3 regions of the Caballeronia sp. GAWG2-1 genome follow, and region 1 is predicted to be linked to each of the others. Evidence: predicted binding sites of a transcription regulator. Region 1 holds the regulator's gene; each other region holds the start of a gene.
What was found. Region 1 encodes HrcA, which represses chaperone genes, less so after heat shock. Its sites were predicted from a motif close to TTAGCACTCNNNNNNNNNGAGTGCTAA; they were not measured.

Region 1 (7,628 bases):
AGGCGGCAACCGTCAATGGCTGCACGGCCTGCACCGGCCAGCCTTGCAGATTCTGCGCCGCGATTTCTCCCAGCGCCTTGATCCACGCCGGCGATGCATTCAGGCAAGGAATGCGGTGAAACTGCTTGCCGCCTGCGTGCAGAAATTCGTCGCGCACCTCGATGCCGATTTCCTCGATCGTCTCAAGACAATCCGCCGTGAAGCCCGGACAAAAAACGTCCACGCGCGCAACACCCGCCGCGCCGAGTTCCGCGAGCGTCGGCGCGGTGTATGGCTGCAGCCATTCCGCGCGGCCGAAGCGCGACTGGAACGTGACGCGGCATTCCACCGGCGTGAGCCCCAACGCGGAGGCGAGCAGCGAGCCCGTCAACTGACACTGGTCGTGATACGGATCGCCGAGATCCATGGTTCGCTTGGGGACGCCGTGAAAACTCAGCACGAGCTTGTCGCCGGCGGCAAAATCCGGCACGCCGTGATGACGCCAGTAATCGCGCACCTGCTCTGCAAGCGCGGAGATATACGCCGGATGATCCGCGTAATGACGAATGGTGCGAATCTCGGGCTGATTGCGCACGCGCTTGAGCGCGGTAAAGGCGTCGTCGAAAGCGGTCGCGGTGGTCGAAGACGAGTACTGCGGATACATCGGCACCAGGAGAATGCGCTCGGCGCCTTCGAGCTTGAGCTGATTGAGCATGACGCCGATGCCCGGCGTGCCGTAGCGCATCGCGTAGTCGACGAGCACGTGATAGTCGTTTGCCGCAAAGAGGCGCCGCAAGCCCTCGACCTGCTTCTCCGTATAGACACGCAAGGGCGAGCCTTCCGCCATCCAGACCTGCGCATATTTCTTTGCCGACGCGCGCCCGCGAAACGGCAGGATGATCAACCGCAGAATGATCTGCCAGAGCAAGGAGGGAATCTCGACCACGCGCGGATCGGAGAGGAACTGCGCCAGATACTTGCGCACGGCACGCGGCGTGGGCGCGTCCGGCGTGCCGAGATTGATCAGCAGCACCGCGACACGATGCGAAGCGCTAGGCTGCGAAGGCAACTCGAGATCGAAACGCATAGGGCAAGGCGGCCGGAAGTGGTCGAAAGGTGAAACCCATTATAGCGGCGCGTTTCACGCCGCATCATTGGCCGAACGGCCTAGTGGCGGCGCGGCGCGCGGGCCGGCATGATGGGCTGAAGGAAAAGCTATTGAGAACTGAGCGACATGGACAACAGGCGTGCGGTGATATCGACGATGGGAATCACGCGGTTGTAGGCCATGCGCGTGGGTCCGATCACGCCGAGCGTGCCGACGATCTTGCCGTTGACTTCATACGGCGCGGTCACGACGCTCATTTCCTCGATCGGCACCAGATTAGATTCCCCGCCGATGAAAATCTGCACGCCCTGCGCGTGACTCGAAACATCCAGCAATTGCAGGAGGCTCGTCTTTTGGTCGAACAAATCGAACAGCTTGCGCAGCCGCGCCATGTCGGACGAAAGGTCCGCCACTTCGAGCAGATTGCGCTCGCCGGAAATCAGCACGGTCTCGCCCGGATCGGTTTCGGCGGTGCTCGCGACCACGGCCGCCTGCATGAGCGCGGTCATGTCGCCGCGCAATTCGTCGATTTCCTGACGCAGCCGCAGACGCACTTCGTCGAAGGACAGGCCCGCGAAATGCGCGTTGATGTAGTTGGAGGCTTCCGTGAGCTGCGACGGCGAATAGTCGCGCTGCGTCGCCATCATGCGGTTCTGCACGTCGCCTTCGGGCGTCACGATGATAAGCAGAATGCGCTTGTCCGACAGCCGCATGAATTCGATCTGCTTGAACATGTGACTGCGGCGCGGCGTGAGGATCACGCCCGCGAACGACGAGAGACTCGACAGCACGCTCGCCGCCGCCGCGACGATCTTCTGCGGCTCCTCGCCTTGCAGGCGCGTCTTGACGGCGGTGGTCATGGCTTCGTCTTGCGGCGCTTCCACGGTGAGCATGGTGTCGACGAAGAGCCGATAGCCGCGCGGCGTGGGAATGCGTCCCGCCGACGTGTGCGGGCTGACGACGAGACCGAGGTCTTCCAGGTCCGACATCACGTTGCGAATGGTCGCGGGACTCAGCTCCAGGCCGGAATGCCGTGATAACGTGCGCGAACCGACCGGCTGACCTTCGGCGATGTAGCGCTCGATCAGCGTTTTGAGGAGGGTTTGTGCACGTGGGTCTAGCATGGGGAAATTTTAGCCTAACGTGTCGTGGCGCGGCGAACGTACCCGCCGCGATGAATCGCTTGTCGAGCGATTCAATGTCCGCTCCATTCTAGCGATAAACAACGGGCGTGCCCCGGCGTGATCGGGTGGCGTCGCAGCCACCCTTCGCGCACGGTTCTTTTCGCCTTCCACCTATGGTGTAATGCCGGCATGGAAATTGGCCAATTCAAGACTGTCGCGCTCATCGGGCGCACCAATACGCCCGGCATCGAGACGCCGCTGCGCCTGCTCGCGGAGCTGATCTCGAAGCAGGGTTTCGAGGTCGTGTTCGAGGCCGGCACCGCGAAGGATGTCGGCGTGACCGATTACCCGGCGCTCTCGGTCGCCGAAATCGGCGCGCGCGCGGACGTGGCGGTCGTGCTGGGCGGCGACGGCACCATGCTCGGCGTGGGCCGCCAACTTGCGCCGTACAAGACGCCGCTCATCGGCGTGAATCACGGGCGGCTCGGCTTCATCACGGACATCCCGCTCACCGAGATGCGCGAGATCGTGCCGCAGATGCTCGCCGGACAGTTCGAGCGCGAGGAACGCAGCCTGCTCGAAGCGCGTATCGTGCGCAACGACAAGCCCATCTATCACGCGCTCGCCTTCAACGATGTCGTGGTCAATCGCAGCGGCTTTTCAGGCATGGCGGAACTGCGCGTGTCGGTGGATGGCCACTTCATGTACAACCAGCGCTCGGATGGTCTGATCGTCGCGACGCCCACCGGCTCGACCGCCTACGCGCTTTCGTCGGCGGGGCCGATTCTTCATCCGCAGTTGCAGGGCTTCGTGCTCGTGCCGATCGCGCCGCATTCGCTCTCGAACCGTCCGATCGTGCTGCCCGACGACTCCAAGGTGACCATTCAGTTCATCGGCGGGCGCGATGTCAACGTGAACTTCGACATGCAGTCGTTCACGGCCGTCGAGCTGAACGACGCCATCGAAGTGCGGCGCTCACGGCACACGGTGCCGGTGCTGCATCCGGTCGGCTACAGCACGTACGCCACGCTGCGCAAAAAGCTGCACTGGAACGAGCATCCCTCGCAAGACTCCGCCCTCTGAAGCGCTCACCACGCCCTTTCCAAGCGTCCATGCTCCGTCATCTCTCCATTCGGGACTTCGTCATCGTTGCCGCGCTGGATATCGAGTTCGACTCCGGCTTCACGGTTTTTTCGGGTGAAACCGGCGCAGGCAAATCCATCTTGATCGACGCCCTTGCGCTCACGCTCGGCGCCCGCGCCGACGCGAGCGTCGTGCGCACGAGCGAAGCGCGCGCCGACATCACCGCTGAATTCACCACGCACGCGCAAGTGGCGCGCTGGCTGGACGAGCACGCGCTCTCGCAAGACAGCGACACCGTCATGCTGCGCCGCGTGATCGATTCCGGCGGCCGCTCGCGCGCGTTCATCAACGGCACGCCGGCCACGCTCACGCAACTGCGCGAAGTGGGCGAAATGCTCGTCGACATCCACGGCCAGCACGCGCATCAATTGCTGATGCGCCCCGACGCGCAACGCGAACTGTTCGACACGCACGCCGGTCTCGTCGACACAGCGAGCACCGTGAATCGCGCGTGGCGTGCGTATCGCGAGGCCCAGCAGGCCGTAGAAGCCGCGCAAAGCCGCGACCGCGAACTGCAACTGGAACGCGAGCGTCTCGCATGGCAGTTGAGCGAGTTCGATAAGCTCGCGCCGCAGCCGGGCGAATGGGAGGAAGTGAGCGCGGAGCATCATCGGCTCTCGCACTCGGCAAGTCTCATCGACGGCGTGCAAAGCGCGCTGTCCGCATTGTCCGAATCCGACGAAGCCATGATTTCCCAACTCGCAGCCATCATCACGAAGCTGCGCGATCTGGCCGATATCGATCCCGCGTTGAGCGACGTGCTCGCCTCGCTCGAACCCGCCGAGATTCAGTTGCAGGAAGCGTCGTACTCACTTTCGCACTACGCGCAGCGCCTCGAACTCGATCCTGACCGGCTCGCGCAGGTCGAGCGTCGCATGGATCAGCTTCACTCGACGGCGCGCAAGTTCCGCCTTCAGCCCGAAGCGCTGCCCGAGGAACATGAAGCGCGCCGCAGCCAGCTAGCGGAACTCGATGCCGCCGCGGACCTCGACGCGCTCAACGCCGTCGCCGAGAAAGCGAAGGACGCTTATCTCGCGGATGCAAAAGCGCTGTCGAAGGCGCGCGCGAAAGCGGCCAAGACTTTGTCGAAGGCAGTCACCGAAGGCATGCAGGAATTGTCGATGGCGGGCGGCAGCTTCGAAGTCGCGCTCGTGCCGCTCGCGGAAGGCGGCGCAAACGGGCTGGAACAGATCGAGTTTCGCGTAGCGGGCCACGCTGGCGTCGCGTTACGGCCGCTCGCGAAGGTCGCATCGGGCGGCGAACTCGCGCGCATCAGCCTCGCGCTCGCCGTGATCGCGAGCACCGCGAGCCCGACGCCCACGCTGATCTTCGACGAAGTGGATACGGGCATTGGCGGCGGCGTGGCGGAAGTGGTCGGACGGCTCTTGCATCAACTCGGACGCGACCGGCAAGTGCTGTGCGTCACGCACTTGCCGCAAGTCGCGGCGCGCGGCGATCAGCATTTCCAGGTGGCGAAAACTTCCGACGATGCCGGCGGCACGGTCAGCACGGTGACGCCGCTTGACAAGTCGAAACGCATCGAAGAAGTGGCGCGGATGCTTGGAGGAATCGAAATCACGGCGACGACACGCAAGCATGCAAAGGAGATGCTCGCGGCTTGAGGCGCGGGCGAACGAGGCGGCGCAAAAACGCTGCGCCGCCTTCCACCTTACTCGGCAATCGAAAACACGCGTCTCCACAACGCCGTCACCGCTTCCCTTTCGCCCTTTACCGCATCCGGCGCGACGCGCGCCTTCTCCATTCCATCGAGCCGCAGCGTGTGCTGCAGCTTGCGGTAGTGCCGGTACACCGCGCCAATCGTTTCCGCTTCGTCCGCGCTGATCAACCCGCTCTGCGCCGCGATCTTGAGCAAGGTGATATTGCCCGCATTGCGCACGAACTCGCGATGCTCGCGCGAGTGCAGCAACACCCAGTACTGCACGATGAACTCGATATCCACCATCCCGCCGCGATCGTGCTTCAGATCGAACAATTCGCTGCGATTGGGATGCCCCGCCGCCACACGCTCGCGCATCGCGACGATCTCGCGGGCAAGCAATGCCGCATCGCGCTCCATCACCAGCACGTCCGCGCGAATGGCTTCGAATTGCGCGCCGATCTCGGCGTCGGCGGCGCTGTAGCGAGCGCGCGAAAGCGCCTGATGCTCCCAGACCCACGCGGTATTCGCGGCATCGCCTTCACGAATCTGATAGCGGCGAAACGACTCCAGACTCGTCACCAGCAAACCCGATTCGCCGTTCGGCCGTAGACGCAAGTCCACATCGAACAGCGTGCCCGCGCCGGTCGCCGCCGTGAGCCACGTGATGAGACGGCGCGCGAACATCGCGTAAATGTCGGCGGCGCTGTCGTTCGAATCGTCGGGATCGTCGTAGAGAAAGATCAGATCGAGATCGGACGCATAACCCAGTTCCTTGCCGCCGAGCTTTCCATACGCGATGACGGAGAAGCGCGGCGTATCGCGATGCCGCTTCGGAAACTGCCGCCAAACCGTCTGCACGGTTACGTCGAGCACGGCATCGGCGAGTTCGGACAGACGGTCGCTCACATGTTCCACCGACAGATGTCCCGCCAGATCGATCAGCAGGATGCGGAACACTTCGGCCTGATGCGCGTGACGCAGCAAGTCCATCTGATGCTCCGCGTCCTCCGCTGCCGCAAGCCGGGCGAGCAGCGAACGCTTGAACCCGTCCCAGTCGAAGGGGCTGGCAATGGCTTCGTCATCGAGCAATTCGTCCAGCAATTGCGGATGGCGAATGAGATAACCCGCCGCCCAGCGCGAGCCGGACAACACGGACAGCACGCGTTCGAGCGCCGCCGGATATTCAGTCAGAAGCGCGAGATACGCGCCGCGTTTGCCGATGGCTTCGAGCAAGTCGAAAAGCCGCGCGATCACATCGCCGCGACGCGCGGCATCGATCGACTGCACGACTTCGAGCGCGCGCTGCGCGACCACGTCGAAGCGCTCGCGGCTGTGCTCGTTCAGGCTCGCGTAACGCGTGGAGTTCCACACGCCCGTTAGACGCGCGAGCACCGGCGCCGGGTCCGCGAAGCCGAGTTCGGACAGACGGCCGGCGAGTTCTTCCTGCGCGGAATCGTCGGCGAGCGCGCTGCTCCAGATCCACGATGCAGCCGAATCGTCCGACACGCCGCAGCCGTTTTCACCGCCGATCTTGTCGGCGAAGATGGCATCGAACTGTTGTTCGACGAATTCGCGATGTGCATCGAGCTTGTCCATCAACGCGGCGTAGTTCGCAAATCCGAGCGATGACGCGAGCAACGCGCGCTCGTCGTCGGCAACCGGCATGGCATGCGTCTGCGCGTCGTTGCGATACTGCAGCCGATGCTCCACCGTGCGCAGAAACAGATACGCGTCGGTGAGCGAGTCGCACACGTTCTGCGCGATCAGCCCGTGCGCGGCGGCGCGTTCGAGCACCTTGAGCGTCGGACGAATGCGAAAATCCGCCGCCTGTCCGCCGCGAATCAACTGGAAAACCTGCGCGCTGAACTCGATCTCGCGGATACCGCCGCGTCCGAGCTTGATGTCGTCGGCCTTGTCGGGGCGCATGGACGCGCGCCGCCGCGCTTCCTGCCGAATCTGCAGATGCAGCGAGCGAATCGCGGCGATCACGCCGTAGTCGAGGTATCGCCGATAGATGAACGGCGTCGCAATGGCTTCGAGTTGTTTGACGAGACGGCGCGCGGCATCGCTCTTCGTCTCCGAGACGACGCGCCCCTTGATCCACGCGTAGCGTTCCCATTCCCGCCCTTGCACATAGAAATACTCTTCGAGCATGCCGAGACTGCACACGAGCGGACCCGAATCGCCGTTGGGACGCAACCGCATGTCGACGCGAAACACGTAGCCGTCTTGCGTCATCTCCGCGAGCGCGCCGATCACGCGCCGCCCGAGCCGTGTGAAGAATTCCTGCACCGAGAGCGGCGAGCGCTTGCCGCCGGCGGTTTCGCCATCGTCTTCATAAACGAAGATCAGATCGATATCCGACGACGCGTTCAGTTCGCGCCCGCCAAGCTTGCCCATGCCGACGACGCCGAGCGTAAGCCGTTCGCCTTCGGGTGAGCGCGGCTCGCCGAAGAGCGCTTCGAGGTCGGCCGCGAGTACCGCGATGGCGCGCTGGATCGTTACTTCCGCGAGATCCGTCATTGCGCCGGTGACTTCGGCGACATCCGCCGTGCCCGCTAGATCGCGCTCCATCGCCGTGCAGAAAACCTCCATGCGCAAGCGGCGCAACGCC
Region 2 (7,628 bases), on a different contig from region 1:
CCAACGACCTCACGCAGTACACGCTCGCGATGGACCGTTGCCAGCCCGATCTCGCCGCGCAGTCCGACGGCCTGCATCCGGCCGTGCTGCGGCTCATCAAGACGGCCGTGCAAGGCGCGCAAAAGCACGGCAAGTGGGTCGGCGTGTGCGGTGCGCTCGGTGGCGATCCGCTCGCGGTGCCGTTGCTGATCGGCCTCGGCGTGACGGAATTGTCGGTCGATCCGGTGGCGGTGCCGGGCATCAAGGCGCGCGTGCGTAATCTCGATTACCAGCTTTGCCGGCAGCGCGCGGAAGACGTGCTCGCGCTCGAATCCGCGCAGGCAGTAAGAGCGGCCAGCCTTGAAATCTGGCCGCAAGACTGACGAACGCAGTAATCCCCAAGCAGCAAAGACAAGACCTATATCTTTTGGAGAACCCCGATGGACGCTAACCCGTTTGCAAAGATGCAGCGCCTGGGCCGAGCCCTGATGCTGCCGATTGCCGTACTACCGGTAGCCGGCCTGCTATTGCGTCTAGGCCAGCCCGATGTCTTCAACATCAAGATGATCGCCGACGCGGGCGACGCCATCTTCACGAACCTGCCGCTTCTGTTCGCCATCGGCGTGGCGGTCGGTTTCGCGAAGGACAACAACGGCACGGCGGGTCTTGCCGGTGCCATCGGCTATCTCATCGAGATCGCCGTGATGAAGGACATCAACGACAAGCTCAACATGGGCGTGTTGTCGGGGATCGTCGCGGGCGTGGTCGCGGGCTATCTGTATAACCGCTACAAGGACATCAAGCTGCCGGAATATCTGGCGTTCTTCGGCGGCAAGCGTTTCGTGCCCATCGTCACGGGGGTCGCGTGTCTCGCGCTCGGCATCATATTCGGCTACATCTGGCAGCCGGTGCAGGCGGCTATCGACCTGGCCGGAACGTGGCTCACGACGGCGGGCGCGCTCGGCACTTTCGTCTTCGGCGTGCTGAACCGCATTCTGCTGGTGACGGGTCTGCATCACATCATCAACTCGCTCGCGTGGTTCGTGTTCGGCTCGTTTACGCCGCCGGATGGTGGCGCGGTCGTTCATGGCGATCTGCACCGCTTCTTTGCCGGCGATAAAACCGCGGGCGGCTTCATGACGGGCTTCTTCCCGATCATGATGTTCGGCCTTCCGGCCGCGTGTCTGGCGATGTTCCACGAAGCGCCGAAAGAGCGCCGCGCGGTCGTCGGCGGCCTGCTGTTTTCGATGGCGCTCACCGCGTTCCTGACGGGCGTGACCGAGCCGATCGAATACAGCTTCATGTTCCTGGCTCCGGTGCTGTACGCGATCCATGCGGTACTTACCGGCGTGTCGCTCGCGATCTGCTCGGCGCTCGGCATTCATCTGGGCTTCACGTTTTCGGCGGGTGCGATCGACTACGTGCTGAACTACGGTCTGTCGCAACGCGGCTGGATGGCAATTCCGCTCGGGCTCGTCTACGGCGTGATCTATTACGGCCTGTTCCGCTTCTTCATCCGCAAGTTCAACATGGCGACGCCGGGCCGCGAGCCGGCCACGACCGATGCCGAAACGTCCGCCACGCCGGTTGCAGGCGGCTACGGCACGCCGCTGCCGGGTGCAGCGAACACGCGCGCCGCGAAGTACATTGCGGCGCTGGGCGGCGCGTCGAACCTGACGCTCGTCGATGCCTGCACGACGCGTCTGCGTTTGTCGGTGGCGGATACGGAGAAGGTGTCGGAAACGCAGTTGAAGAGCATCGGCGCGCGTGGCGTGCTCAAGCGGGGCGCGACGAACGTGCAGGTGATCATCGGACCGGAAGCGGACATCATCGCCGATGAAATTCGCGGTGAACTCGAACATTCGTCGACGCGCGGAGCGACGCCGGCTTCGTCCGCTCCGGCCGCTGCTTCGGTGGCTTCCGCGAACGTTGGCGCCTTCGATCAGACTGCCGGCCCGCTCGATCCCGATCCGCTGCGCTGGCTGGCGGTGTTCGGCGGCGCGACCAATGTCGTCACGCTCGATGCCGTCGCGCAAACGCGACTGCGCGTGGTCGTGCGCGATCCTTCGGCGGTGGATCGTCAGCGCCTGTCGACGCTGGATGTCGCGTGGGTGTCGGCGGATACGTTCCACATCGTCGTGGGCGCGGCCGCGCAGCGTTACGCGGCACAACTCGCGACGCGCGTGCCGGGAAGTGGCGGCGGGGCATCGCCGTTGCCGGCTTAATGCGAGATTCGGTCTGGTTTGATGAACGGCGCTTTCGGGCGCCGTTTTTATAGTGGGCGACGTTTAAGTCACTGCTGCCGTTACGGCACACCTCCGCCCAAAAACAAAAACCCGCTGTCCTTTCGGAACAGCGGGCTTCGAACTTACTTCAGCACCGAACTACGGTCATCGAACTACCGCGATATCACGCGTACTCGGCCAGCGCGGAACGCATCTTCTTCATCGCGCTCGCTTCGATCTGACGGATACGCTCAGCCGATACGCCGAATTCGTCCGCCAGTTCGTGAAGCGTCATGCCGCCCGAGCCGTCGTCCTGCACTTCGAGCCAGCGCGCTTCGACGATACGGCGGCTACGCGCATCCAGCGATTCAAGCGCGGAAGCCAGACCGTCGCTTTGCAACTTGTCGAACTGACGCGCGGCGATGACATTCGTCGGCTCGCTATGCGAGTCAGCCAGATAGGCGATCGGCGCATAGGCTTCCTCGCCATCTTCGACCTGGCCTTCGAGCGCGATATCTCCGCCCGACAGACGCGTTTCCATCTCGGCGACTTCCTCGCGCTTCACGTTCAACTGGCTTGCCAGACCTTCGATTTCCTCCGGTGTGAACGCCGAAGTGCCGGTCTTGTGGCTGCGCAGGTTGAAGAACAGCTTGCGTTGCGCCTTGGTCGTCGCGACCTTCACCATGCGCCAGTTGCGCAGGATGTACTCGTGAATTTCCGCCTTGATCCAGTGCATGGCGTACGACACGAGGCGTACGTTTTGTTCGGGATCGAAGCGCTTGACGGCCTTCATCAGACCGATATTGCCTTCCTGGATCAGGTCCGCGTGCGGCAAACCATAACCCAGGTAATTCCGGGCGATGGACACGACGAGGCGCAGGTGCGAAAGCACCAGTTGCCGCGCCGCATTCAGGTTGCCCTGTTCGCGGAATTCGGTGGCGTACTGACGCTCCTCTGCTTGCGAAAGCATTGGAATGCGGTTCACCGCTTGTATGTATGAATCGATGTTGCCGATCTGGCCGGTCAACATGGACGATTGTGCGTACGTCAGCGCGCCTGCCGAAGTTGCCTTGGCAGGTGCCGAGCTAAGAACATTCGGAAGGGTCATCGCATTGGACACGCTCATAAGCTCCTTATCAACAAATGCCTGTTGCCGCAAAGGCGCGGCAAGTCAGACATGATATTAGCACTCCGCTTCAACGAGTGCTAAGTGTTAGAGGGGAAACGAATGTGAGAGTTCCCACAAAGCTATCAACTTTGTGGATTCATAGCCGAGCACTGTATTCGAATCGTACCATTATTACCGATTCGTCACGTACGATAGAATTAGTTACCTTACTTTGACGTAAGGAAGACAGGATATTCAAGCAAAAAGGCTAATGGCAATCATTCGTGCAATTATGAGACGATGAATCTACAATGCGCGAAGCCCGCTTGGCGGCTCGACTCGTCAATCCCACAGATGGGGTGTCCATGCAGAAAAATAAAGGCCCTTGGCGTCATCTGTTGTCCCATGGCGCAATTGCCCTGTTGCTAGGAGTCACGTCGGCGGCAGCGCATGCCGACCGCTTCGGTTTGCAAATCGCGGGCGGCGTGGCCGATCGCGACATCAAAAAGGCGGATCTCGGCTTCGTATGGGACCCGAATCTGACCTGGTGGGAAATCGGCGGCTTCCACTTCACCTTGCTCGGCGAAGGTCACGTTGCCTACTGGCACTCGCAGGAAAGCAACGCCGTGCACCCGAACATCTGGGAATTCGGTGTGACGCCGGTTCTGCGCTTCGTGAAGAGTTCGGGATATATCCGGCCGTTCATTGAAGCGGGCGTCGGCGTGCGGCTTCTGTCGCATACGCGAATCACGACGGATTTCACGGTGTCGTCCGCGTTCCAGTTCGCGGATATGGTCGGCGTCGGTGCGATCTTCGGCGAGAAGCAGAACTATCAGGCGGGCTTCCGGTTTCAGCATCTGTCGAACGCCAGTATCAAAGAGCCGAATCCTGGTATAAATTTCAGCCAGCTATATCTGCAATACAACTTCTGACGGGGCGCCGGCGCATCGGTTTCTCGACACAAGGGGAACCGACAGATGCCGGCAAAATCCATGGAGGCTATTCGAGGCCTCGAGCGCGACCGCTTCCGGGCGATGGTCGACAGCGACGGCCCGGCTCTGGATGCGCTTCTAGCCGAGAACGTCAGCTACGTTCACACGAACGGCAAGCGCGAGACGAAGCGCCAGTTCATCGACGCGATCACCGCTGGTCGACGCCGCTATCGGCAGATCGAGATCCAGTCGCAGGACGTGATCGTCGCCGGCAAGGACACGTGCCTCGTCTCGGGACGGGCGCTGATCGAGATGGAATCGAAAAACGGCGCGCTGCTGTTTCCCATTGCCTACACCGCGGTTCACGTTCAGACCGACGGACAATGGCTGCTGCTAGCCTTGCAGGCGACGCGCGTGGCGCTGGAGTAGCCGCCGCGCGCGACGTCGAGGCCTCAAGCCTCGACCGCTTCGTCTTGCCGCTCTGCCTGACGGCCCAAGGGTTTCGACCGATTCACCGCACTGACGACCGCATCCACGACAGCCAACGCCGGATTCGCGTGCACCGCGACGCCGAAGCGCAACGGCTCGTCGCCGACGCGGCAGCCGACGAAGACGGCCGTGTCGCCGCTCGCCGTTACCGCCGTTTCGAACCAGCTCACGTTTGCCGATACATCGAAACACGCCGCCACGGCTTGCGCGTAGACATCGCCGCTCGTCGCGCCTGATGCCGGCGGCAACGCGACGTTGCGCCCGAACACGGAGAGCGTCGCCGCATCGACGCGCGCGACCACGCCGCCCGCGTCGAAATATTCCTGCTTGAAGAGTGTGCAGATTGCGTCACCGGTGACTTCCTCGCCTGAGGTGTCCGCGAGTCTTTGCACGGCGTGGCTGAACTCGATCTGCACGCGGCGCGGCGGCGTGAAGCCGAGCCCGCGTTCGAGCAGATAAGTCGCGCCACCCTTGCCGGACTGGCTGTTCACGCGGATCACGGCGTCGTAGCTGCGGCCGAGATCGGCGGGATCGATCGGCAAATACGGCACTTCCCAGACCGTGCCCGGCTGACGCTGCGCAAAACCCTTGCGGATGGCGTCCTGATGCGAGCCCGAAAACGCCGTAAAAACGAGATCGCCCGCATACGGATGACGCGGATGCACCGGCAACTGATTGCAGCGCTCGACGACGCGACGCACCGAGTCGATATCGGAGAAATCGAGGCCCGGATCGACGCCCTGCGTGTAGAGATTGAGCGCAAGCGTGACGAGATCGACGTTGCCCGTGCGCTCGCCGTTGCCGAAAAGACAACCTTCGACGCGTTCCGCGCCCGCGAGCACCGCGAGCTCCGCGGCCGCGACCGCCGTCCCGCGATCGTTATGCGGATGCACCGAAAGCACGATGCTGTCGCGATAACCGAGATTGCGGTCCATCCATTCGACCTGATCGGCGAATACGTTCGGCGTCGCGGCTTCCACCGTGGCCGGCAAATTGACGATCATCTTGTGATCGGGCGTCGGACGCCACATTTGCGCGACGGCGTCGCAGACTTCACGCGCGAACGGCAACTCCGTCATGCTGAAGGTCTCGGGCGAGTACTGGTAGGTCCAGCGCGTCTGCGGCCGTGCATCGGCGCATTCCTTGATGATGCGCGTGCCTTCCACCGCCAGCGCCTTCACTTCTTCCTGCGACTGATTGAACACGATGCGCCGGAACGACGGCGCGATCGCGTTGTACAAGTGCACGATCACCTTGCTCGCGCCTTCCGCTGCCTCGAACGTGCGCTCGATCAATTCGCGGCGCGATTGCACCAGCACTTCGATCGTCACGTCGTCCGGGATGCGCTTCTCGTCGATCAGCTTGCGCACGAAATCGAAATCCGTCTGCGATGCCGACGGAAACCCCACCTCGATTTCCTTGAAGCCCGTTGCCACCAGCATCTCGAAGAATTCGAGCTTTGCGGCGATGCTCATCGGCTCGATGAGCGACTGGTTGCCGTCGCGCAGATCGGTGCTCATCCAGATGGGCGCTTTTTCGATCGTGCGGTTCGGCCAGCGGCGGCCATTCAGGCGGACTTGCGGAAACGGGCGGTATTTCTCGGCGGGGTTCGGCATCATGATCGTCGATCTCTCTTCGGACAGTTTGCGTAGCGTCTGCAAGAGATGCCTTGACCGGCGGCTGGCCGGCAATGGCGCGATGCACGTGAGACAGCGCCTGGCGAGCGTACACGTTGCGTCCCGGCGATGGTGACGCCTGCGACCAACGTGAACGTGCGCGAAGCAGCGTGCATTTGACCCTCGCGTTTTCAGTTCGCGGGATGAGCGAGCCGAAAAGCTGACGACTACAAGTGGTAAGGAAGGAACTACGAGAACTACTGGCAGGACCGCGCGCCTTGACGACGCGAGGCGCTACGCCTGGCGATTTACGCTAGACGTAGCGATAGGGGCCGCGCTAGGCGGCCCGAAATAATTCGGAGGGAGGAAGACTGGGTGAGACGCATATTTGCACTCTAAACCACTGCTTAAGATCGTGTCAAATACGTGCTGAATCTTTTTGCAATCGGCACAAGCCGAATCCGGCGCACTCAGACCGGCTTTCGAACGATCCCGGCGATGACTTCCACCTGACGCGCGATGGCGGGCGGCACGGGCACGTCGCCGCGCATCACGCTTTCGATCCAGCGCGCGGTGATCGCGGCATCGAGCGACTCGGGCAAATCGATGGGCGGCGCATCCGGTTGCGAATGTTCGGGCGAAATCAGCGTTTCCGCGTGGCCGTCGTGGAACCAGTCGACCTGGACTTGCCGGCGCGTGTCTGCCACCGCCTCGCCTTCGGTGCCGCGCGCGAGCAGCGCACCGCCGGCAGCGGCGTCCGGATGCTCGGTGAAAAGCCCGGTCAGGCTTTCGCGATATTCCGGATGCGTGTAGTTCACGAGCCGCAAGCCCGGATCGGCGAACGGCTGAAGAATCTTCACGAGCGTATGCGTCGAATTGCGCACGCCCATCACGCGGCGCAGTTTCAAAAGCCGCGCGAGCTTCGGCGCGAGCGAGGCGATCGGCGCGAACGCGAGCCGGCGGGACGCGAGACTATCCTCGATTTCGTCGCGGGAAGCTGCGTGCGGAATGCCGAGTTCGCCGAAAATCGCGGCGCTCGTCACGCGGCCGGGATCGTCGACGACACCATGCACCAGCACCGGCACGCCTTCGCGCGCGAGCAAAAGCGACAGGAGCGGCGTGAGATTGGGCTGCTTGCGCGCGCCGTTGTAGCTTGGAATCGACACGGGCCGCGCATGCTCGCGGCCTTCCTGCACGTGCAACGGCTCGAACGAGCGATGCGCGGCGGCAAGCATCGCGGCGAGTTCGGCTGATGTCTCGCCCTTCACGCGATAAGCGA
Region 3 (7,628 bases), on a different contig from region 1:
GGCATGCCACCAGGCATGGCCGAGTCTTCCTTCGGCAGTTCCGCGACGGCTGCGTCGGTCGTCAGCAGCAGGCCTGCCACCGATGCCGCGTTTTGCAATGCCGTGCGCGTCACCTTGGTCGGGTCGACGACACCGGCTTCCACCAGGTCACCGTACTCGCCCGTTGCCGCGTTGTAGCCGTAGTTGCCCGTGCCCGCAGCAACAGCCGCCACCACGACGGAAGCTTCTTCGCCGCCGTTCGTGACGATCTGGCGCAGCGGCTCTTCCATCGCACGCAGAACGATGCGGATGCCCGCGTCCTGGTCCGAGTTCAGGCCCTTCACGCCTTCGACAGCCTTGCGAGCGCGGATCAGCGCGACGCCACCGCCGGCCACGATGCCTTCTTCCACAGCCGCACGAGTTGCGTGCAGTGCGTCTTCGACACGTGCCTTCTTTTCCTTCATTTCGACTTCGGTCGCAGCGCCGACCTTGATCACTGCCACGCCGCCAGCCAGCTTGGCCACGCGCTCTTGCAGCTTTTCACGGTCGTAATCCGACGTTGCTTCCTCGATCTGCGTGCGCACTTGCTTCACGCGCGCTTCGATGCTTGCTGCTTCGCCAGCGCCGTCGATGATCGTCGTGTTTTCCTTGCCCACTTCGATGCGCTTTGCTTGACCCAGTTCAGCCAGCGTAGCCTTTTCGAGCGTCAGGCCGGTTTCTTCCGCGATCACTTGACCACCGGTCAGGATAGCGATGTCTTCCAGCATGGCCTTGCGACGGTCGCCAAAGCCCGGAGCCTTGACGGCAACGGTCTTCAGAATGCCGCGGATGTTGTTCACGACCAGCGTAGCCAGCGCTTCGCCTTCGACGTCTTCAGCGATGATCAGCAGCGGACGGCCAGCCTTCGCGACTTGTTCCAGTACCGGCAGCAGATCGCGGATGTTCGAAACCTTCTTGTCGTGCAGCAGCACGAACGGGTTTTCGAGCAGGGCGACTTGCTTGTCCGGGTTGTTGATGAAGTACGGCGACAGGTAGCCGCGGTCGAACTGCATGCCTTCCACGACGTCCAGCTCGTCTTCCAGCGACTTGCCGTCTTCAACCGTGATCACGCCTTCCTTACCGACCTTGTCCATTGCTTCAGCGATACGGTCGCCGATGGACGTGTCGCTGTTCGCCGAAATCGCGCCGACTTGAGCGATTTCCTTGTTCGTCGTGCAGGGCTTGCTGATCTTGCGCAGTTCTTCGATAGCTGCAGCCACTGCCTTGTCGATACCGCGCTTCAGGTCCATCGGGTTCATGCCCGATGCAACGTACTTCATGCCTTCGCGAACGATGGATTGCGCCAGAACCGTAGCGGTCGTGGTGCCGTCACCGGCGTTGTCGCTGGTCCGGGAAGCGACTTCCTTGACCATTTGCGCGCCCATGTTCTGGAGCTTGTCCTTCAGTTCGATTTCCTTCGCGACCGAGACACCGTCCTTGGTGACCGTCGGGCCGCCGAAGCTGCGCTCGAGCACGACATTGCGGCCCTTCGGACCCAGCGTGACCTTGACCGCGTTGGCCAGAATGTTCACGCCTTCGACCATCTTGGCGCGTGCGGTATCGCCAAAAGTGACTTCTTTAGCTGCCATATTCAAACTCCTTGAGTCGATTCAGTTTGGAGGCTTCGGGCGGCAGGCTCCAATGGAGCGGCTCTGCGGCGAAGCCGAAGTGCAGGAAGGTGCTTACTTGACCAGAACGGCCATGATGTCTTCTTCGCGCATCACGAGCAGTTCTTGCCCGTCGACCTTGACGGTCTGGCCGGCGTACTTGCCGAACAACACGCGGTCGCCCACCTTCACGTCGAGGGCGTTCTGCACACCCTTGTCATCGCGCTTACCCGGGCCGACGGCCAGGATTTCGCCTTGATCCGGCTTTTCGGCTGCAGCTTCGGGGATGATGAGGCCCGAGGCAGTCTTGGTTTCCTGATCCAGACGTTTAACGATGACGCGATCGTGCAAAGGACGAAGATTCATACACACTCCTCTCTTGATTGAGACTGAAAACGCGGGGGAAACCCGCCCGGTAGGCGAAGCTGCCCGAGCGGCAATTTGTTAGCACTCTCGTGCAGTGAGTGCTAATTATATGGACCGAGTTTGACAATTTCAAGGACGCGGACAGACGGGCATTCCCTATTTCGCGTACTTTTGTCTGGACACGGGGAAATTAATGGATTTCGTAAGGTCGATTGGCTGGATTAATGTCAATCCATCAATTCTGATTTCGCTTAATTAGGGTTTCTACTAGGGTCGGCGAGGCCTAGACTGCATTTCAACGACGAAGCAGTGAAGAGACAAACTCTCCACCCGCAACGTTCCCGAGATCAGTACATAGGAGGTTCATCGTGTTCAAGTCGATCATCCCCGCAATCGCCGTTGCTGCCGTCCTTGCAGTCCCCGCTTTCGCCCAAGCGCAAGAAAACGCGCCGGTGACGCGTGCTGAAGTGAAGGCTCAACTGGTTCAACTGGAACGCGCAGGCTACAACCCGGCCAGCGATCAAACCCAATACCCCGCCAACATTCAGGCCGCGCAAGCACGCCTGAACGCGCAACAAGGCACGGCTGCATCGTCGTTTGGCGGTGTCGGCGAAGGCGCTGCCGCTTCGGGTGCTGCCCGCCGCGCGGCTATCGACCCGAATCCGGTCGACTTCAATCGCCCGTAATCGTCAATTCGCGTAACGAAGCCCGGCACGCACGCCGGGCTTTTGCTTTTTGCGCATCCCGAAGGAAAAGTTTCTGTAATCCATGGATTCGACGATGTTTTTGGACTACGTTTTTTTCTCGTGCAGTCGGAGGGCACTACAATTTGTGTTTGTTGCATCACAAATTTCGTCTTCGTTGCCTCTCATGCCTATGTCGTCGTCGCTGCGCGTTGCCTTTCTCTCCCTCGGAATTCTCGCCCTTGCCGCCTGTGGCGGACGCGCGGCGACCACGCCGAGCTATCAGCAAGAACTCTTTGACTCCGGTGCAAGCCCGTTCGCGCGCAACTTCGACGCCACCGTGAACGAAACCTGCGAGGCGGCCCGCCGCGCGCTGCTTTCGCAAGGCTTTCTCACGACGATGGCGCAAGCCGATACCGTCGACGCCACCAAGAACTTCCAGCCGTCCACCGAAACGCACGTGGTCGTCTCATTCCATGTGGTCTGCACGCCCGGCGAAAACACGACCAATACGAGCATCGCTTATGTGAACGCGGTGCAGGACGGCTATGCACTCAAGAAGAGCGATACCTCCGCAAGCGTGGGCTTGAGCGTCTTGGGCTCGCTTTCGCTGCCGATCCGTTCGAACAGCGATGCAATGGTCAAGATTTCCAGCGAAACCGTGCCCGCCGGCAAGTTCTATGACCGATTCTTCGGGCTGATGGGGCACTATCTGAGCACGGTGCCGCGCAGTTCGCCCATCGCATCGGATGAGGTCAAGAGCAAGCCGCTCGCACCGTCGCTGATCGTGAGTTCACCGGATCTCACGCCAACGCCTATCGTCGTACAGGCGCCCGCCGCGGCGGCGACGGCCATCCAGTCATCCGACGCGAAACACGCCGCGTCCGAGGGCGTCGCGGCATCGGCGCCGGTTCAGTGAGATCGAGCGCGCGCGTCGTTCCGGAATACGCTTCGTCGATGCAAGCGTCAAGCACGCGGGCAACGGCGGCTGCAGCTGCGTGATCAGCTCACCGCAAACCTCATTCAGCACCCGTCGCCGTTCGCAAAATGTACCCGCGTGGCCTGTGACGCCTCGCTCATCGCGCAGCTAGCCCACCCGGACGCATCGAGGCGGCGCGCTCATCACGCGCCGCCTAAAGCTGAAGCTCCGCCTGCCGCCGACGGCGACGCCAATCCGCACGCCACTCCCATCACCCCTCAATTCGGCACATTCACCACGCCGCCATTCACCGAAATCGCATTCGCGCCGGGGCTCGCCGCGATCGCCGGGAGATTCGCCACCGTCAATTGAGGCGCCGCGCCCGGCGTGCCGCCGCGCGCCACCGTATGCACGACTTGCGACGGCGGCAACGGCGCGTTGTTCTTCAGGTGAGCCCACATCAAATTGAGCGCCTGAAGGTTGTAGTAGTGCACGGGCACGAAGCGCGTATCGAAGCCAGCCACGCTCAGGAACGCATCGAAGTGCTGACCGTTCGTGATTTCGTACAGTGAGAGCTGGCTATTGTTGCCTTCCACCACCTTGTTCGCGCCGAGATACGGCCGCGAGGCATGGTTGATCGGCACGAGCGCATCCGACCTTCCCTGCACGATGATCGCCGGCTTGCCACGCAGATTCGCGTTGACGCGAATCGCGTTCACGCTCGCCGTCATCGTCGGATTGCCGTTCGCCCAAAGCGCGCGCAGGCAGGCCGCGCCCGCGAAGCTCGCATCGGGCGTCGCAAGCCGATGATCCGCCGCGCCCGATGTCCCCGCGTTATAGACGAGGTTGATGCCGTTGGTCGGCGGCACGCCATTGCCGTTGCCGAAGACCGTGGGCATCGGCGAAACGAGCGGGTTCACGCCCGCCGCGCCGGTCAGCGCGTTGGTCGTGCCGAAGCTGAAGTTGCACAGGTTGTCGGCGACGCTCGCCAGCATGTAGGCATCGGCGTAAGTCACGGCGACGGCCGGCACGGCCTGCGAGTCCCACATCGGCGCATGTAGCGCGTCGGAGTCGGCTTCGTAGCCCGCCTGATGCAGCTTCGCGAGCGCGTCGTTGGCTTGCGAGAGCGTATCGCCGCCGGCAATCGCGCCGCTCGCCGCGAGCGTCGTGCAGCGTGCGGTGCGAATCGCCACGGTGGTCGCGAGCGGCAGTGCCGTCAGATACGGCGCGCCGACCGCCGCCGTCGCTAGCGCCGCGCACGGCTGAAGCAGGTTCGCGTAGGTCATGTAATCGGCAAGCGGACGCCCGAACGAACCGACGGCCTGGCCGCCTTCGCGCACCGCAACCTGCGCCGGCAGATTCATGTTGATCTGCGGTTCGCCGACGACGACCGCGCTTATCCAGCCATCGGTGTCTTGTTCGGCGGCTGCAAGCGCCGCGCCGCCGCCATTGCTCACCGATGCCGCGATCGTCGTAATGCTGCCCTTCGAGTAGCGCGCGGAGTGCGTCGAGCCGTTGACCACGCCATAGGTATCGTTGAGCGCCCAGTACGCGAACTGAATCGCCTGCAACGTATTCTTGCCCCAGTCCTTTTCGGGATTCTGCTGCGAGTGAGCGTGTTTGAAAGCGTAGCGATTCGGATACGCCGAGTTGTAAGCCGAAAGCGCCGATTGGCTCAGGTTCGCCTTGAAGATCGCCGAATTGCCCGCGAAGGTCGCATTGGAAAGCGTGCCGTCGATCAGCGTGACGAGATTGGTCGACAACTCGTGCGCGCCGTTGCCGCTGCCTTTGTCCGTGTACGCAACCGCGCAGCCGCGCTTCAAGCCCCACTCGCCCGCTGCCGAAATCGCGCCATATATGCCGCGCGATCCCGACGATGTCGCCGTCACGATGCACGGCTGGTCCGGATTGAAACTCGTCGGAATCTGCACGAGCAGGCTGACGTTCTTCGTGCCCGAACCGTCGTCCGAGAAGGCCAGATACTCCTTGCCCGCGATCTTGCCTTCGCCGAGCGTGTCGCCGCCGTTCAGATCGACATTCGGTCCCCAGAAGCGCCCGTAGCCGCCGTTCGCCGACATATCGACGAGCGCACGATAGTTCGAATAGATAGCCAGGCGCCGCAGTTCCGCCGCTGTCGGCGCGGCCGCATTGGCGATTGAAGGCGGCGTCGCCGACGCAAGTCCTGTCTTGCCGAGTCCGGCGGTCAGCAGGTCGTCGGTATTGCCGTCGTAAGTCTGCGTCTTCACCGTTCCCGAGACGAAACTCGGCAAGGTGTTGGACGGGAACTGCGGGCCGTCGTCATCGCCGCCGTGACACGCGACGAGCGTGGTCGCCGCAAATGCCGCCAGCACGGCGAGCGTCGCCGCGCGTGACAACCCGTGGACTCGTGCGAATCTTTTCATTGTATGTCTCCGCCATCCGGTCGCTTGTTGTTGATCGACTTCTGCACCGTGCCGCACGCACGGCCTTGCCGACAACAAGTATTACGCGCAAACGGCCATCGCGTAATTGCTGAACTTCCCTTAGAGCAAAGAGAAGTCAGAGGATGTCAGAACGACAACGGGCCCCGGCGTGATGCCGGAGCCCGTCGAGTGACCCGCATGAAGCGCCGCCGATGACAGCGCTAAACCGCGCCGCGAAAAATGGCGCAGCGGCGTGCTTAGCCTCCGCCGTTCTGAACGCCGAGCGAAATCTTGTTGGAAACCGACTTCACGCCCGGAACGCCCTTGGCCACTTCTTCTGCCTGGGCTATCTGGCCGCCTTCCGGCACGGTGCCCGAGAGCACGACAGCGCCGGAGCGCGCGCGTACGAATACGTTGGACACGTCGAAGCCTTGCGCCTTCGACAACGCACGGCGCACGTCGTAGCCGAGCTTGCGGTCGGTCTTCTTGGTCGCCGATTTCTGAGCCTTGGTCGGCGCGGCCGACGTGGCGTCCGCATCGCTCGCTTGAGCATAAGCGCTCGACGCCACGGCCACGCACACCACCACGCCCAGCACCTTCAACAGATCGACAGCTTTCATGATTTCTCCTTTTGTTTCGCTTATTGACTTCGCACAGTTACTACTTCACTCGTTGGCACATCAAAACAAACCGAACCGCTTTCGTGCAACAGTCCGGCGGCGGCCCCGAAGGACACGCCGCAGCCTCGAATGCGCCTTCCACCGAGGATGGCTCGATGACAAGACGCTCGATGCGGCCTGATGCTGCAATGCGGTGCTGCGAGAGACTGGCGAAATTAACAAACTGACTACGGCCGGTTACTTGGGGCAAGTGCCCGTCGGCTCGAATATGTGGCCTGCCGTATGGCGGATGCGGAACAGGAAACCGTCGCGCGACACTCCGAAGAGCATGGCGTTCGCCCAATTTACCCACATGCCGGGAAACTGTCCGGCGCATGAGCGGGCTACGACGCGCATGGTTCCCGCCAACTGGCGGCGAACGTCAATTTAGCCCAGCGCGGCCTTAAGCGCAAAACATTTAACGTTGCAAGGAACTGGATGCGGCGTGGCGCAACATCGGCGGCACGAGTGCTGCGGCATGCACACACGCGTGTCACACTCGTGGTTTGCACGGCCGCCGAGCCAACGACTCGCACGCGTGGCATGGCGCAACTCGACGGCATCTTGAATTCGGATGGCTTCAGGTAAGCTCGCGGAAACCTCGAAACTTCCATGCTTATTCAAGTTTGCCGCCGCGATGATTCAACCTCCAGGACACCAACCCGAAGACCCCGCTCACAAAGCCACGGGACGCAAGCCGCAGAGGATCGTCGCGCGCTTCGTCGCGATCTCCTGGCGCGATCTCGCGCTGACCTTCGGTCCGATTCTGCTCGTCAGTATCGCGGCGCTCTATCTTGCCGTGCGGCTGATCCAGCCCGCGCCGCCAAGCACGCTGACGATAGCGGCAGGCCCCAAGGGCAGCTCGTTCTGGAACAGCGCGCAGAAGTACAAGGCAATCCTCGCGCGCAACCGCGTCACGCTCAACGTGCTGGAAACGCAAGGCTCGCTTGACAACCTCACGCGCCTCGAAGATC

Region 2: a site for HrcA is predicted at 3,388-3,414, ahead of rpoH (RNA polymerase sigma factor RpoH). Genes of this name have one in related genera too.
Region 3: a site for HrcA is predicted at 2,070-2,096, ahead of NCR98_RS10765 (co-chaperone GroES). Genes of this name have one in related genera too.

Annotation. Positions count from the first base shown of each region.
Region 1 covers NZ_JALQDD010000003.1:111,066-118,693, reverse strand. Annotated here, with positions in the region: gene hemH (ferrochelatase) at 1-1,066, opposite strand, end outside; gene hrcA (heat-inducible transcriptional repressor HrcA) at 1,195-2,211, opposite strand; gene NCR98_RS02100 (NAD kinase) at 2,401-3,294, shown strand; gene recN (DNA repair protein RecN) at 3,324-4,976, shown strand; gene glnE (bifunctional [glutamate--ammonia ligase]-adenylyl-L-tyrosine phosphorylase/[glutamate--ammonia-ligase] adenylyltransferase) at 5,024-7,628, opposite strand, start outside.
Region 2 covers NZ_JALQDD010000002.1:198,136-205,763, forward strand. Annotated here, with positions in the region: gene ptsP (phosphoenolpyruvate--protein phosphotransferase) at 1-362, shown strand, start outside; gene nagE (N-acetylglucosamine-specific PTS transporter subunit IIBC) at 420-2,204, shown strand; gene rpoH (RNA polymerase sigma factor RpoH) at 2,389-3,324, opposite strand; gene NCR98_RS01355 (acyloxyacyl hydrolase) at 3,678-4,244, shown strand; gene NCR98_RS01360 (nuclear transport factor 2 family protein) at 4,290-4,673, shown strand; gene leuA (2-isopropylmalate synthase) at 4,697-6,352, opposite strand; gene ybiB (DNA-binding protein YbiB) at 6,820-7,628, opposite strand, start outside.
Region 3 covers NZ_JALQDD010000015.1:170,188-177,815, forward strand. Annotated here, with positions in the region: gene groL (chaperonin GroEL) at 1-1,607, opposite strand, end outside; gene NCR98_RS10765 (co-chaperone GroES) at 1,701-1,991, opposite strand; gene NCR98_RS10770 (DUF4148 domain-containing protein) at 2,360-2,677, shown strand; gene NCR98_RS10775 (DUF2242 domain-containing protein) at 2,862-3,593, shown strand; gene NCR98_RS10780 (D-(-)-3-hydroxybutyrate oligomer hydrolase) at 3,872-5,995, opposite strand; gene NCR98_RS10785 (BON domain-containing protein) at 6,253-6,615, opposite strand; gene NCR98_RS10790 (TAXI family TRAP transporter solute-binding subunit) at 7,292-7,628, shown strand, end outside.